2 linked regions of the Halotia branconii CENA392 genome follow. The protein of the gene in region 1 interacts with the protein of each later gene in a pairwise test. Links are inferred from orthologs where the notes say so. Each region holds a gene or a part of one and is shown on either strand. Other genes may lie near its edges.

Evidence for each region.
Region 2: the proteins of sfsA (region 1) and QI031_RS18065 interact in binary tests that used the Escherichia coli proteins (3 or more experiments, as listed by UniProt). The link is inferred for Halotia branconii CENA392 from one-to-one orthologs.

Annotation. Positions count from the first base shown.
Region 1 is NZ_CP124543.1:6,555,621-6,562,461, forward strand. What follows is about bases 1,651-4,369. They hold sfsA (DNA/RNA nuclease SfsA), read left to right. Parts: upstream 1,651-2,506; coding sequence 2,507-3,232; downstream 3,233-4,369. Other genes in these bases: QI031_RS28735 (glycosyltransferase family 4 protein), read right to left, coding at 1,651-1,876; QI031_RS28745 (hypothetical protein), read left to right, coding at 3,330-3,455; QI031_RS28750 (PadR family transcriptional regulator), read left to right, coding at 3,481-3,798; QI031_RS28755 (hypothetical protein), read right to left, coding at 3,825-4,229. Also shown: QI031_RS28730 (aldo/keto reductase), read left to right, coding at 1-482; more of QI031_RS28735, read right to left, coding at 587-1,650; QI031_RS28760 (hypothetical protein), read right to left, coding at 4,434-4,613; QI031_RS28765 (hypothetical protein), read right to left, coding at 4,620-5,054; QI031_RS28770 (hypothetical protein), read right to left, coding at 5,060-5,407; QI031_RS28775 (hypothetical protein), read right to left, coding at 5,404-5,907; QI031_RS28780 (hypothetical protein), read right to left, coding at 5,904-6,116; QI031_RS28785 (hypothetical protein), read right to left, coding at 6,109-6,651; QI031_RS28790 (hypothetical protein), read right to left, coding at 6,769-6,841. UniProt on the Escherichia coli protein: Binds to DNA non-specifically. Could be a regulatory factor involved in maltose metabolism.
Region 2 is NZ_CP124543.1:4,102,705-4,109,721, forward strand. What follows is about bases 2,409-5,303. They hold QI031_RS18065 (glutamate-5-semialdehyde dehydrogenase), read right to left. Parts: upstream 4,561-5,303; coding sequence 3,256-4,560; downstream 2,409-3,255. Other genes in these bases: QI031_RS18055 (isochorismate synthase), read left to right, coding at 2,409-2,839; QI031_RS18060 (hypothetical protein), read left to right, coding at 2,939-3,160; QI031_RS18070 (hypothetical protein), read left to right, coding at 4,751-5,239. In the rest of the region: menA (2-carboxy-1,4-naphthoquinone phytyltransferase), read right to left, coding at 217-1,113; more of QI031_RS18055, read left to right, coding at 1,424-2,408; cysE (serine O-acetyltransferase), read left to right, coding at 5,464-6,228; QI031_RS18080 (Na(+)/H(+) antiporter subunit B), read left to right, coding at 6,250-6,912. UniProt on the Escherichia coli protein: Catalyzes the NADPH-dependent reduction of L-glutamate 5-phosphate into L-glutamate 5-semialdehyde and phosphate. The product spontaneously undergoes cyclization to form 1-pyrroline-5-carboxylate.

The sequences.
Region 1 (6,841 bases):
AGTTTTCTTTAGTTGATCGTCGTCCCCAAGTAAATATGGTGCAGTTTTGTCAACAGCACGATATCAAATTATTTACTTATGGTACAGTTTGTGGTGGTTTGTTATCAGAAAAGTATTTAGATAAATCAGAACTACGAGGATTTGATTTAGCTACCACAAGCTTGAAGAAATATAAAAATATGATTGATGCTTGGGGTGGTTGGCAATTGTTTCAAGAGTTGCTTACTACTTTGAAACAAATTGCTGATAAGCATAAAGTCAGCATTGCCAATGTTGCAGTACGTTACATTTTAGATCAACCAGCTGTGGGTGGTGTGATAGTTGGTGCGAGGCTTGGTGTATCTGAACATATCGCAGATAACGCCCAAGTATTTAGTTTTAGTTTAGATGCTGAAGATAGCGATCGCATAGATGCAGTATCTCGCCAGTCACGAGATTTATATGAGATAATCGGCGATTGTGGCGACGAATATAGGCGATAACATCATCAAAATGGCAGTTGTGTCTAACACCCTCTTAAATTGGACAATAATTATTTTTGGTTAAGATTAATGCTGTGACAAGTAACTTGTCGCCCTACAAACTTTCAAATATCAACAACTGATTTTTTCGATTTTAGTGTTGTTGTACCGCCCATAGTTAATGTTCGTTTAGTAACTACATCTAAAAATAGTTCCTCATACTGTTCAATTGACTGTTTAAAGGAATAGCACTCTACAGCAAACTGTCTTCCTTTGTTACCTAGTTGTGTTGCTAGTACCGAATTACGATATAAATCCAATACTGCTGCCGCTAATGCATCTGATGATTCTGGCTCTACAATTATGCCACCACCACTTTCTTGAATAGCTCTTGCTGCTGTACCAGTAGCAGGTACTGAACCTATTATTGGACGACCACTTGCTAGCAATAGTGGTATTTTAGAAGGCATATTAAAGGAAATCACATTACGCTTTTGCACAATCAACCCCACATCAGCAGCGCTCAACATTTGTGGTAGTTGTTCTCGTGGCTGCAACGGTAATAACAAAATATTATCTGCTCCGCAAGACAAACAATATTCTTGCAGTCTAGCCAAAGCCTTCGATTCGCCAACAATTACAAAAACAACTTCTTTAATATGACGCAAGTTAGCTGCTGCGGCTACTACTGTCTCTAAACCTTGCGTTAATGCAATGTTACCAGAGTACATTACTACAAATTTTCTATCTAACTGATGGGCGATTTTCCAAAGATTATTCGCCTTAGCCAAAGGACGAATAAAATTTACATTTACCCAATTGGGAATACAAACGATTTTCTTAACAGGTACATCCTTATTTACTAAATTGTCATAAAATCCATCAGCAATCACACTAATTTTAGATGCGTTTCGGTATGCAAATTTCTCCAACACCTCACATGCCTTAATCATCCATTTATTTTTCATGAGACCGACGCGCACAGCTGCTTCTGGAAGAATATCTTGGACATTCAAAACTACAGGACACTTGTACATCCACCCCAATAGAGTTGCTGGTAGTGAAACTAGTAGTGGTGGCACTGTTAAAAGAATTACATCTGGTCGCTTACCATTTAAGGCTTGTGGTAAGCTAGTAAAGATAAAACTCAACTCTAATAGCAGCCGATCTATAAGGTTGGGTTTAGACTTAATCCGTAAGTAACTACGCTGAATGGTCACACCGTTGTTTTGTTCTGTAACGTACCACTTGCCTTTATATCCATCATAAATTTCACGCTGAGGATAGTTAGGCATTCCTGTAATCACTCGCACTTGGTGACCTCGTTCTACTAGTCCTTCAGCCAATTCGGTCATCAAGGGTGCTATTCCAATCGGCTCTGGATGATAGTTGTAAGAGTAAATCAGAATATGCATAAGCTATATTGTGAATTTTATGAAGTCAGCCTAAGAATGTCAGGTTATACTTAATATTTCGGTTGTGATGATCAATGGCATCAGAATGAGATAAATACTGATAAACATTCATTTAAAATGCTAAATCAATCACATTAAAATGAAAACATTAATTGATTCTCACAGGCTTAAATTACATATTTGTTTAGGCTTCAACCTCTAATTATTGGAACAGTGGGTTTTTGTTGTTTTAATTAATGCTGGAAATTATTCCTGGTAGATTGTAGCATTACATCTAAGTTTTGTTAAGAATTTTTACTGTAGCATTTATTTGATCTTTATACATGATTGATATCAACAGCATCTTAAAGTATTAAAATTTAAATTTTGTTATATATTTAACATACTGGTCAAAAACTTCTATTCTCAAGAAAAGAATTTTATTGTTTAAGTATAATTTTGTATTGGTGCATGTAAAATTACAAAAAATGAATGTAAGTTAAGCAAAGATATAGTTACCCGTAGGGTGAGGACTAAAGTCCTGACTACGAAATTGATTACAACAATTTTAGATCGCTTAACTTAACTCCTATCAAAATTAAAGAATGGCTTTTGCGTGCGATCGCTACAACCGTGTCCGGAGTATTGTTAATGATTGATTGGCTGTATTGCTATCCAATTTTATATTCAGGTATTTTACTCAAACGTTACAAACGCTTTTTTGCTGATGTTCAACTTGCTGATGGGGAAGTTGTAGTAGCACACTGTCCAAATACAGGCCCAATGGTTGGAGTATCGACTCCTGGTAGCTTAGTACAAGTTTCTAAAAGTGATAACCCCAAGCGTAAACTGCTTTATACCTTAGAACTAATTCAGGTACATGACAACGAGCCGACCTGGGTTGGTGTTAATACTGCTTTACCAAATCGAGTAGTGAAACTAGCTTTGGCAAAATATCTTTTTCCAGAACTGGGTAACTACAGCCAAATCAAGGGTGAAGTGGTTTATGGACTAGATAAAAAAAGTCGTGTAGATTTTGTATTGCTGGGAAGTGAAGAAGATCGCCCCATATATTTAGAAGTAAAAAATACAACTTTGGCACAGGGAAGGTTAGCTTTATTTCCTGACACAGTGACGACAAGAGGACAAAAGCACTTACGGGAACTAACGGCACTGTTACCTTTGACTCGTGCAGTTATGTGTTATTTTATCAATCGGGGTGATTGTACTGAGTTTGCCCCTGGTGATAGTACAGACCCTACTTATGGTAAGTTACTGCGGGAGGCGATCGCTTTAGGTTTAGAAGTGTTACCTTGCCGTTTTGATATTTCTCCTGAAGGCATCCGTTATTTAGGTTTGGCAAAGTTAAAAATTTGATTACACCAAGGAAAAATAAGTGATTATTCTGGTCATGGGTGTCTCTGGTTCTGGCAAAACCATAATTAACCCTTGTCTGGCAATAGTTTGAGTCCTCATGCTTCAGTGTGCTACTCATTCACTGCTCAAAACCACTAGTTTTAAACTGATTTTTGGCGATCACAGTGGGCGATCGCGCTACTCAAATGCTGCTTATTTTGAGAAATTATTAGAGTCAGTGTGACAAAAAGGGAATAACGACTAATTAATTGGCGAAACATCAATTTTTACTTTCAAGTCTAGAGCAGGATTTACTGACTCTACTTAGAAGCCATAACGGATTTTATGGCTTAGAGATATTAAACGTAATCAATCAAGTACGTTCAAAATATAAAATTAAACTTTTGACCTGTGGTTCGCTTTACACAACCTTAGGACGGATGGAAACTCAAAATTTTATTACTTCCATAAGTAGCAAAACTGAAAAAACACCACGGAGGCGATATTATACAATTTCTCAGAGTGGAGAGGAAGCACTTAAGTTAATTGAAGAATATCGCGATCGTTTAGCAAGCTGGTCAAAGTAACTTACTAGAGTGAATCCCCAGTAGACCTAACTGCGATCGCTTTCATACTCCTGTGCAGTTTCGTACTCACGCTGGAATTGTTCTAATTCTTGTACCCGGCGAAATAGCTGATCGCGTTGCGAAGTGCTGACGGTTTCTAGTTCGCTGATTTTAGTGTTGAGATGCTTAATCATCAAAAACAATACGTTTTTATCAAGATTGTCAAGTGTCTCACCGTCTACTAATAGACTGTTTAAAGTTTCACTTGTGGATGTAGTGCATTCTAGGAAATTACCAATAACCTTAAAATCCCAAGTTTCCCCGTTAATATCTTGGGGGTGAATGTAAAAGCTATACTGATTGTTTTGGTCTTTTTGGACTCTAAGTCTAAAATCAATTGCTTTTCCTTCGTGTATCTGAAAGTAATTTTCTAACGTAAACTTACTAATCATGTTCAACCTTGAAAAATTAATTAGAGAATTAGACGAATTTATCAAATACTGGGGAACTTTACCCTCAACGTTTATAGCCTATTACGATGATTTATATGGTTATCCTTGGGGAAGACTTAAACTATTTGGGATGCTGTGTTTAAGCTTTTCTTTTTATTTTGGATTGTTGATCTTGATTCTTGAACTAAAGTAATCTCCGTCCGGTTAGTCAGCCGGCTTGTCACTAGCCGGGCGTTGCACCAGATAGCCCAGAATAGCTGTAGATATTCCTGTGATTATCGTCGCAGTGTTACTGCCAATCATCCCACTACCGCCCAGGACACTAGAGACTCCTGCAACCAAACCTAAAACTGTGCTGAATCGATCTAAAGTTTTTTGATTCACTTGTAATTACTCCTGTTCTGTATTCTCTTCGTATTCCCGAATTTGGAAGTTAGTGTCGCGCTGTAAAAAGCGTTGAATATCGCGGGTGTAGAATAAAACTCGTTTAAACTTGTGGTCAATTTTTTCATTCATTTGACCCAACAGCATTTGAATTACATCTTTTCTGTTGATATACTCTTGAACGTGTAAATCAAATCTTTTGTCTAACTCTCTAATCTTCTCGGCATTGCTAGCATACTCTTTCAAATCTTCTTCAATTTGAATAATTGAAGTTGAAATTCTATTGATACTGCTAACAATTTTGATGCCTAACCCACCTAAAATGGAAAAGCTAACAAGGATTCCTAAAAATATACCAGTAGATTCTAAAGTAATTGTGATTCCTGGGCTGTTACTGTTAGTTGAGTTACTAACAGCTATTACTGATTTTGTAGTAGTCACTTGTGTTAATCAGTTGGATCATCCAAATTTTCAATAAACTGTGCTGTGTCAACCTTCACCCGGACAGTAAACTCATACTCTGGCATCTCCGGTGTACCCGTAAGCTGTTGACTGGCAAATTGAATAGGTGGTAATTCAGCATTAACTCTTGCTTCATTCACTTGGTCGGTTAATGCAGCTAATCCTTGCAAAAGTTTAACAATTCCCTTAACACAAGAAGCATTAAGAGTCAGATTGCTACCGCTTTCTGTAGTTGTGCTGAAATTAAGCTTGACTTGATTATTTCCAACAAATTCAATTGAACCAGCGGGTAACTTTTCGGCTAATGCGCTGTAACTTAATGCAGTAGTCATAAATTATCAATTTTGAACTCAATTGTTTCTAATTTGGAGCGAACCGCGTTGATTAAATCTTCCGTGGTATCAGTTTCTATTCCTCTGTATTCCCAGACAGCCAGAGTGACTTGGTAAATCCAAGGTAAAGCCTCAAACCTCAAACGATAAGATTCGGTCAGCTTGGGAAACTGAACCAACTCAATCGCATTAAGCTTAATTAGTCGGCGTGTACCATCTACTTCAGTGGTTGGAACCTGTCCCAATCCCTCAAAAACTACAGTGTCGTCAACATGAATGCCGCTAATTTGTTGATAGAAATATCCTGCTCTAATCCAAGTAGGTTTGGCATTAAGCCAGGAAGCCCCGACTAAAAAAACGTGACTATCAGTCAAATAAGGAAGCTCTACTGGGTCAATTAGCGGCGCTCTGGCTCTGCGGTTGTCGGGATTACCTACTAACTTTTGGTAGTAAGTTAATTCCCAAGCTCCCATTGCTGTTAGGTCAAGCTGAAGTGTCATATTTTGACTAATTCCCAATCTTCAGCTAGTTCAAAAACGTCATACTCTTGTTCGTCCAGGAAGTCGAGAAAGGTATCTGGGTGAATATTGCCGCGCAGAAACGCTGCTGTCATATTTGCCCGCTGGAGCATGAGATTTAATTCCTCCTCATACTCCAATTGCGACTGTCCCGGATACCAAATTGCAGGAGTTTCTAAAAAATTATTCACCACTGCCAGTTAATACAAAATATTCAGGCGTAAACCAAACACGCCCATAAGCACCCCCTAATTTGCCTTTAACAGCGTTGAAAACAGTTTTCACTTCATTATCTAAAGCTGCTGCTGATTGAATTGAAAGTGGTGCAGTGTAAGAATATTGGGTGTTACTGCCACGATTCCCTGGCGCATATCTCTTGTATGGGCGATTACTACCTAAAGCCCGAATGATATTAGGTGAATCGTCTGATACAGTAGCGTGAACTTTCGCAGGCTTAGCGCCGCGAGGTAAAGGATCTTCTGAACCGGCATCAACCAAGTTTAAAGCTGTCTGTCCAAAAAACACGACACTTTTTTGGGATGCCTGTACTTTGTACTTTTTAGCAGTTTCTCCAGCTGCAATCTGTATAGGTTTGTAAGCTACTGCAATTAAAGGATTTTTGCGAGTACTTGCACCATCTTCTCTAACGGGTGGGTTATAAGCTTCCCTTGCACGAGCATATTGCAACTCTTTTTCAATCTGTTTGGCGCTTTTGCGTCTTCCCATAGTTACTGAGGTTTGTGTAAAAAATGTTTTGCGTAAATCATTTCTAGCAAGGGTTTAGCAGTAATTTTCTCAACCGGATAACATAAGGTTGTCCGTAAAATTTTTAGTTTTATTCAATTAAACGCGTTCAATTACACTTCGTAGCCGAGATCCACTAACAGCTACTAAATTCACAGGATTCTGTTTTCCC
Region 2 (7,017 bases), 2.5 Mb from region 1 along the record:
TGAAAATCAAGTTAACTCATTAGGTTTATCAGTTATTAAGCTAATCGTCATTTAAATTGCATCATGTTAATGGTAATAAAAGCTGCAAACCCTCTCCCTTGCCCCCTGCTCCCTGCCCCCCTGCGGCCTCAATGTGCAAATTAAATGTTTAACAGCTTAGTTATTGGTGTTTTGCTATTGACAACTAACCACTAACAACTGACAACTGACCACTGACTAAATCATAAATCCCAAACCGAACAATAAGCAGCTCCAAAAATGCATTTTGACGGCGATGAATTTACAGTTACTAACTTTTTCTGGTAAATAATGATTTTGTTGGACATGACGGCATAACTTAACGGCATAAGGCAAACTTAGCCAACTTAACAATGTCCAACTTGGGAAAACGCCCAGTAACACAAACAGTAAAGTAAAAGGATAAATACTGCCAGTGAACCAATACAGCAGTTGAGCAGCTTTTACCGTACCCAACCGGACAACAGGCGATCGCTTGCCCGCGGCTATGTCATCCTTAACTTGATGAAAGTGGGAGCAAAATAAAATTAAAGTTGTGGGAATGCCTACAATTATCGAGGCTGCTAAACTTGTCATTGACCAAGTTGAGGTTTGGCTGTAATATGCTGCCGTGACTGCTAAAGGGCCAAAAGCAAAAAAGCAAATTATCTCGCCTAAACCCTGGTATCCTAAGCGAAAGGGCGGCCCTTGATAAACGTAGCCTAAACCACAACATAGTAGAATTATCCAGATGACAGTGGGGTCTTTTTGCCAAGTAGCGATCGCTATTATTCCTAACAAACCCGAAATTAAACTTAAATTTCCTAACCAGAATATTAGTCGCTTGTTACCAGTTAAATTTACTAGAGAATGATGTTTATTTTGATCGATTCCTGTTTCCGAATCAAAGACATCATTACTAATATTTTCCCAGGCCAGAATTAAAATCGCCGCAGCTACAAAAGTGGAAAATACTACTAGATTAAAAATCTTGGTTTCTGCAAAGGCAACCGCTGTTCCTACCCAAATGGGCATAATCGCAACGCTATACATTGGCGGTTTAATTGCCGCCATCCATAACTTCGTTTTAGGATGTGAAACCTGCTTTGTAGTCATTACTTGTGATTAATTAATTACCAGCAATTTACTTATTACGTGAAATTTTACAATTTTCAGATACACAAGATGTTAGTTATGTGCGAAATCTTATAACTTTTGCTGTGACTGGTTAACCTCCCTTTAGTAACAATCACTTTTTAATTGCAACCCAAAGTAGGGCATGGCTTGCCAGCGTCTGAGAACACCACAAACAAGACAGACCATACTCTGGTGAAATGGCAACTTAATATGTTACCTGTAGAAATACGACCACGTTTAATTACACTTTAGGAAGATAACTTAAAAAAAGTTTACTATTGCTAAATCCATGACAGTTTCACCATGTCGTAACAACTTCTTTGTTAAACACAAAGATTTATATCAATTTCTGTTATCCGTTCAAAAAAGTTGTCTCAAAAATGATTGCAAGCAAATTGTCAGTATTTCGCTAGATATTGACTGGGTAGATCCTTTAGTTGTATTAGATCAACTTACGCAAGCAAATGAAATAAATTTTTACTTTGAGAATAAAGGTAAAGAAGAAGCGATCGCAGCCATTGATGCTGTAGCAAAATTGCAAGTTGATGGACAAGAGCGTTTTATGCAAGCTGAAGATTTTATCAAATCTTGTCTAAAAAATATAGTTAATTTTGGTAATATTAATCAACCCTTTGCAGGTTCTCATTTTTTTTGTTATTTCAGCTTTTTTGATCAAAATTCTCAAGTCAATTATCCATTTCCATCTGCTACTATTTTCCTACCTCGTTGGCAAATAGCTGTTAAGAATCAGCACTGCACATTAGTAAATAATATAATTGTCAACGCCAGGGTAGATGTGCAGAAGATTATCCAAAATTTGCAGAATAAGCTGAAACTTATAGACTCTTTAGAGTATCATTCTTCAAAGCTTGATTATTTTCCTGTAAAATATCGTAAAAAACCTGTTACTAATTCTGCACAATTTAAACGCTCTGTTGTATCTGCCCTAGAAAAAATTAATTCTAGTCGTTTAAGTAAGATTGTGCTGGCTGATGCATTAGATGTCAAATCAAAAAATCATTTTAACTTATATAAATCTTTAGATAATCTCCGACAAATACATCCTAACTGTTATATTTTTTCTACCAGCAATGGTAAAGGACAAAACTTTATTGGAGCCAGTCCAGAAAGATTAATTAGTATTCATAACCAACAGTTAATTACTGATGCTTTGGCCGGTTCTGCACCTAGAGGTAAAACCCCAGCCGAAGATGCAGCTAATGCGAATCATTTACTTAATAGTGAAAAAGAAAGACATGAACATTTGCTAGTGATTGATTTTATTACACAACGCTTATCACAGTTAGGTTTGTTACCTCGAATACTAGCACCACGCTTGCGACAATTATCTAACATTCAGCATTTATGGACACCAATTAGTGCCGTAGTTCCTACTAACGTCCACCCATTAAAGATTGTCTCCCAACTGCATCCGACACCAGCCGTTGCCGGTGCAGCCAGAGATGTCGCCTGTGCCGAAATTCGTCGTTATGAAAGCTTTGAGAGAGGTTTATATGCTGCGCCTCTAGGTTGGATAGATTCTCAGGGAAACTGTGAATTTATAGTTGGCATTCGTTCAGCATTGATCGATGGCGATCGCGCTAGGTTATATGCTGGTGCTGGGATAGTCGCTGGTTCCGATCCCGAAAAAGAGTTTGCAGAGGTACAACTTAAGCTTCAAGCTTTACTCAAAGCATTAGTTTGAAGCTGCAATATAATCTATTTCTTACTTATGACAGTTGTTCTTTTTTGCTGCTACTGCCAAAGTTAGATATGAGTACATAAAAAATGAGTTTTATATATTGTGTTTTCACCTTGGCAACTTCCAATTCCATTGGGAGAAAATACACCAGTTCGTGTCACCGTCTACTTTTTCTGGAATAGCCAATGGGTTCCAATCAAGTTTTGTACCTTGGAGAAAGCAGTCCAGCTTTCCTATAAAGCATTATCCTTCGATAAGGAAATTTTTTTATTTCCTGTTGACTTAGATCCCAACGATTTTTATAGCACTCGTGAGGTAGCTTAGTAGCTGTTGTAATTTATGCCCATCAGATTGAGTTAGGAATCAGGAGTTGAGAAAACTTCTGACTCCCAGTTTTTTAGCTCAAAACTTAAGATTGTTTATACAAAATCTTGATGAGTAAATGCCTTAGCATTAGCTCCAGTATAACTTGCTACAATATGACCATTACCTGTCATTTGATACTTGTATGTCACCAATCCTTCTAAACCCACAGGGCCACGAGGAGGCATTTGTTGAGTACTAATCCCTACTTCTGCACCAAAACCGTAGCGGAAACCATCAGCGAAGCGAGTCGAACAATTATGAAATACATTCGCTGAGTTGACAGTTCCAAAGAAAGTTTCCACAGCCGTAGCATCTTCTGTAACGATCGCATCAGTATGACGAGAACCATAATCATTAATATGAGCGATCGCATCTTCTAGAGAATCCACGATTTTAATCGACAAAATATAATCGCTGTATTCTGTCTCCCAGTCTATTGCTGTAGCAGCCACAATGTTAGGTAAAATAGCCAAGGTGCGTGTATCACCTCTTAATTCTACATGGCATTCTTGCAAAGCCTGGGCTACTTTTGGTAAGAATTTAGCAGCAGTCGATTGATGAACTAACAAAGTTTCAATCGCATTACAAACAGCAGGATATTGTGCTTTCGCATCGACTGTAATGTCTACAGCTTTATCCATATCAGCCATTTTATCTATATAGAAATGACAGATCCCATCAGCATGGCCTAATACTGGAATCCGCGTATTTTCTTGGACAAATCTGACAAAAGAATTAGAACCTCTCGGAATAATTAAGTCTACATATTTATCTAAATTTAAAAGTTCTCTAGTTTCTTCTCTAGTGGTTAGTAACTGTACAGCATCCGGATTAACAGCTGTTTGAGATAATCCTTGTTTAATTGCTTTAACTATTGCTTCACAAGAACGAACAGCTTCTTTACCACATTTTAAAATTACGCCATTACCCGATTTAATCGCCAAAGAAACAATTTGAATTGCTGCTTCTGGACGTGCTTCAAAAATAATTCCTAAAACACCCAAAGCACAAGTAATCCGCTTCAAAATTAAGCCTGTATCGAGTTCGCGGTGAATTTGGATTTTACCTACTGGATCAGCTAACTTGCCGACATCTCGCACTCCTGCGATCGCATCTCTTAACTTATGTTCATCTAATTGCAAACGTTTATAAAGTGGCTGGGGAATTACTTCCGCAGCAGCTTGACAATCAGCAAGATTTGCTTGCAGTATTTCATCTTTTGCCAATTCTAAAGCTTGAGCGATCGCTTCAATCGCTTGATTTTTAGTGTCAGTAGAAGAAATGGCCAGCTTAGTTGCAGCTTGACGGGTTTTTTGAGCGATCGCAATTAAAGGAGAAGCAACTTGAAAAGTAGTCATCTGACAAAATAATTTTTCAGAATGGGAAAATATTTACCTTTTTCTCATCCTATCAACCTTAGTTAATCATTGAGCATAGTCTAGTTGTGGCACATGAAAATGTGCCACATAAAGCAGGGGTATCTCTGGAATTTTTCAAATAAAATATGTATATATCATTACAAATATAAAAGCCTGTTGGAAACTTAATATGAAATATTGTCGCCCCCGACTTAATTTTCGAGGCGGTTGGTTATTAGCTGTACTGACCGCTATAACTACTACACCTGTAATAGCAGAAACACCAAACTTTAGTACTTTTAGTCTTGCACCAGACTTTGAGCAAATTAAGGGAAAAGTTACAGGCTATACAGGCGGTTCTTTTTCATTGTCTGCTTTAAGTAACCGCGATCGCGATCGCAAAGCCTGTATTGGCTTCGCCGATCCTAAACCCGATCACATTATGATTTTAGAAAAAGACTTTTCTCACCTCAAAATATTAGTCAACAGTCGCGGCTTTGATACTACTTTACTTATTCAAGGGCCAAACGATAACATTATTCGCTGTGGTGATGACACTGGTAAAAGTAAAGATGCCAGCATTGATGACCTCGACTGGAAAAAAGGAACCTATCGAATTTGGGTTGGTACTTTTAACGCTGGTGTCAAACGTAACTATACTATAACCGTCAAGCAGTAAGCAGAGGGACTAGGGGCTAGGGGCTAGAGGCTAGGGAAGAAGCAAGAAAAGAGGAAAAAGATCAGGGAGCAAAGATTATGAACAAATTCAAGACATTCTTCATTCCCCTCTGCACCCTGCACCCTGCCCCTCTGCTTCTTTACCCATGCCCAATTGATAAAGATTACCCTTGAAACGATAATATGGGAGGGTAAGCTAGTTTTGCTTTCCGAGGGTATTATCTCGTGCTATCTACACTACGTGCTGACTTTCGTATCATATTTGAGCGTGACCCAGCTGCCCGTAACTGGTTGGAGGTCTTGTTCTGTTACCCCGGTTTGCAAGCCCTGCTATTTCATCGACTGGCTCACTGGCTGCATCATGTTGGTATTCCCTTTATCCCCCGCCTGACTTCTCACATCGCTCGGTTTTTGACCGGAATTGAAATTCACCCAGGCGCAACAATTGGACAGGGTGTGTTTATTGACCACGGTATGGGTGTGGTCGTTGGTGAAACTGCGATCGTAGGCGATTATGCTCTAATTTATCAAGGTGTCACTTTGGGAGGCACAGGGAAGCAATGCGGTAAGCGCCACCCTACTGTGGGTGAAAATGTTGTTGTAGGAGCTGGAGCGAAAGTACTAGGCAATATCCAAATTGGCAACAATGTCCGTATTGGCGCTGGGTCAGTTGTTCTGAGGGACGTACCTTCTGACTGTACTGTAGTCGGTGTACCCGGTCGTATTGTCTACCGCTCTGGAGTGCGGATTGCTCCTCTAGAACACAGCAACTTGCCAGATTCAGAAGCTGAAGTCATTCGCGCTTTAGTTGACCGCATTGAGTCGCTAGAACAACAAATCCAACATCTCCAAGGACTTCATTCTCCTGCAAAAACTCCTGTCTTATCAGATAACTTAGCTGCCCAAAACGGTCAACTAGTACAAGAGTCTCCTGTGTGTAATCTCCGAGATAAAGCAATTCAGCAGTTTCTAGATGGTGCTGGTATTTAGTAAATTATGAACGGAGCATCTATGAAATGGATTTACATTGTTGCGGGGATAGCTTTGTTTGTCAAATTCTTGATTATGCCCAATCCTGCACCAGACTTACAGGATATTTCTATCGTTGAAACGGTTGTCCAAGATAGTGGCATACCTAATGGAGTTTCGGGAATCATTTTCAGGAATCGGCTGTATGACACTATCTTTGAGGTGGTGGTATTTACGATCGCCATCATGGGTGCATACTTTCTCCTAGCGAATGAAAAACCATTAAGCACAGTTTATCGTTTCACCGATCAACCATCCATTATACTGGCGCGTTTGGGTGCGACCATTACCGCTTTAGTCAGTATCGAACTAGCAATTCGGGGACATCTGAGTCCTGGCGGTGGTTTTGCGGCTGGGGTAGCTGGTGGAACGGCGATTGGTCTTGTGGCAATTACCTCATCTCCAGAATGGATGCAAGCAATTTACCAACGCTGGCACGCCGCTATGTGGGAGAAAGTTTCGGTACTGATTTTCATTGTATTGGCGGTCATAACTTTAGTCGGAGTAGAGTTACCCCACGGAGAGATGGGCGCACTAGTTAGTGGCGGAGTTATTCCCTTACTAAATATTTTAGTTGCTATTAAAGTTGCATTGGGTTCGTGGGCAGTTATTTTAGTTTTTATTCGTTATCGGGGATTGTTGTAAGAGTTGATAAAATACGTTTTGGTTAAGATTGTTTGATAGATCAAAAAGACGTGATAAATTACCATCTTGTCAATAATCAATCCATCATCAAGAAAAAGTAGATAG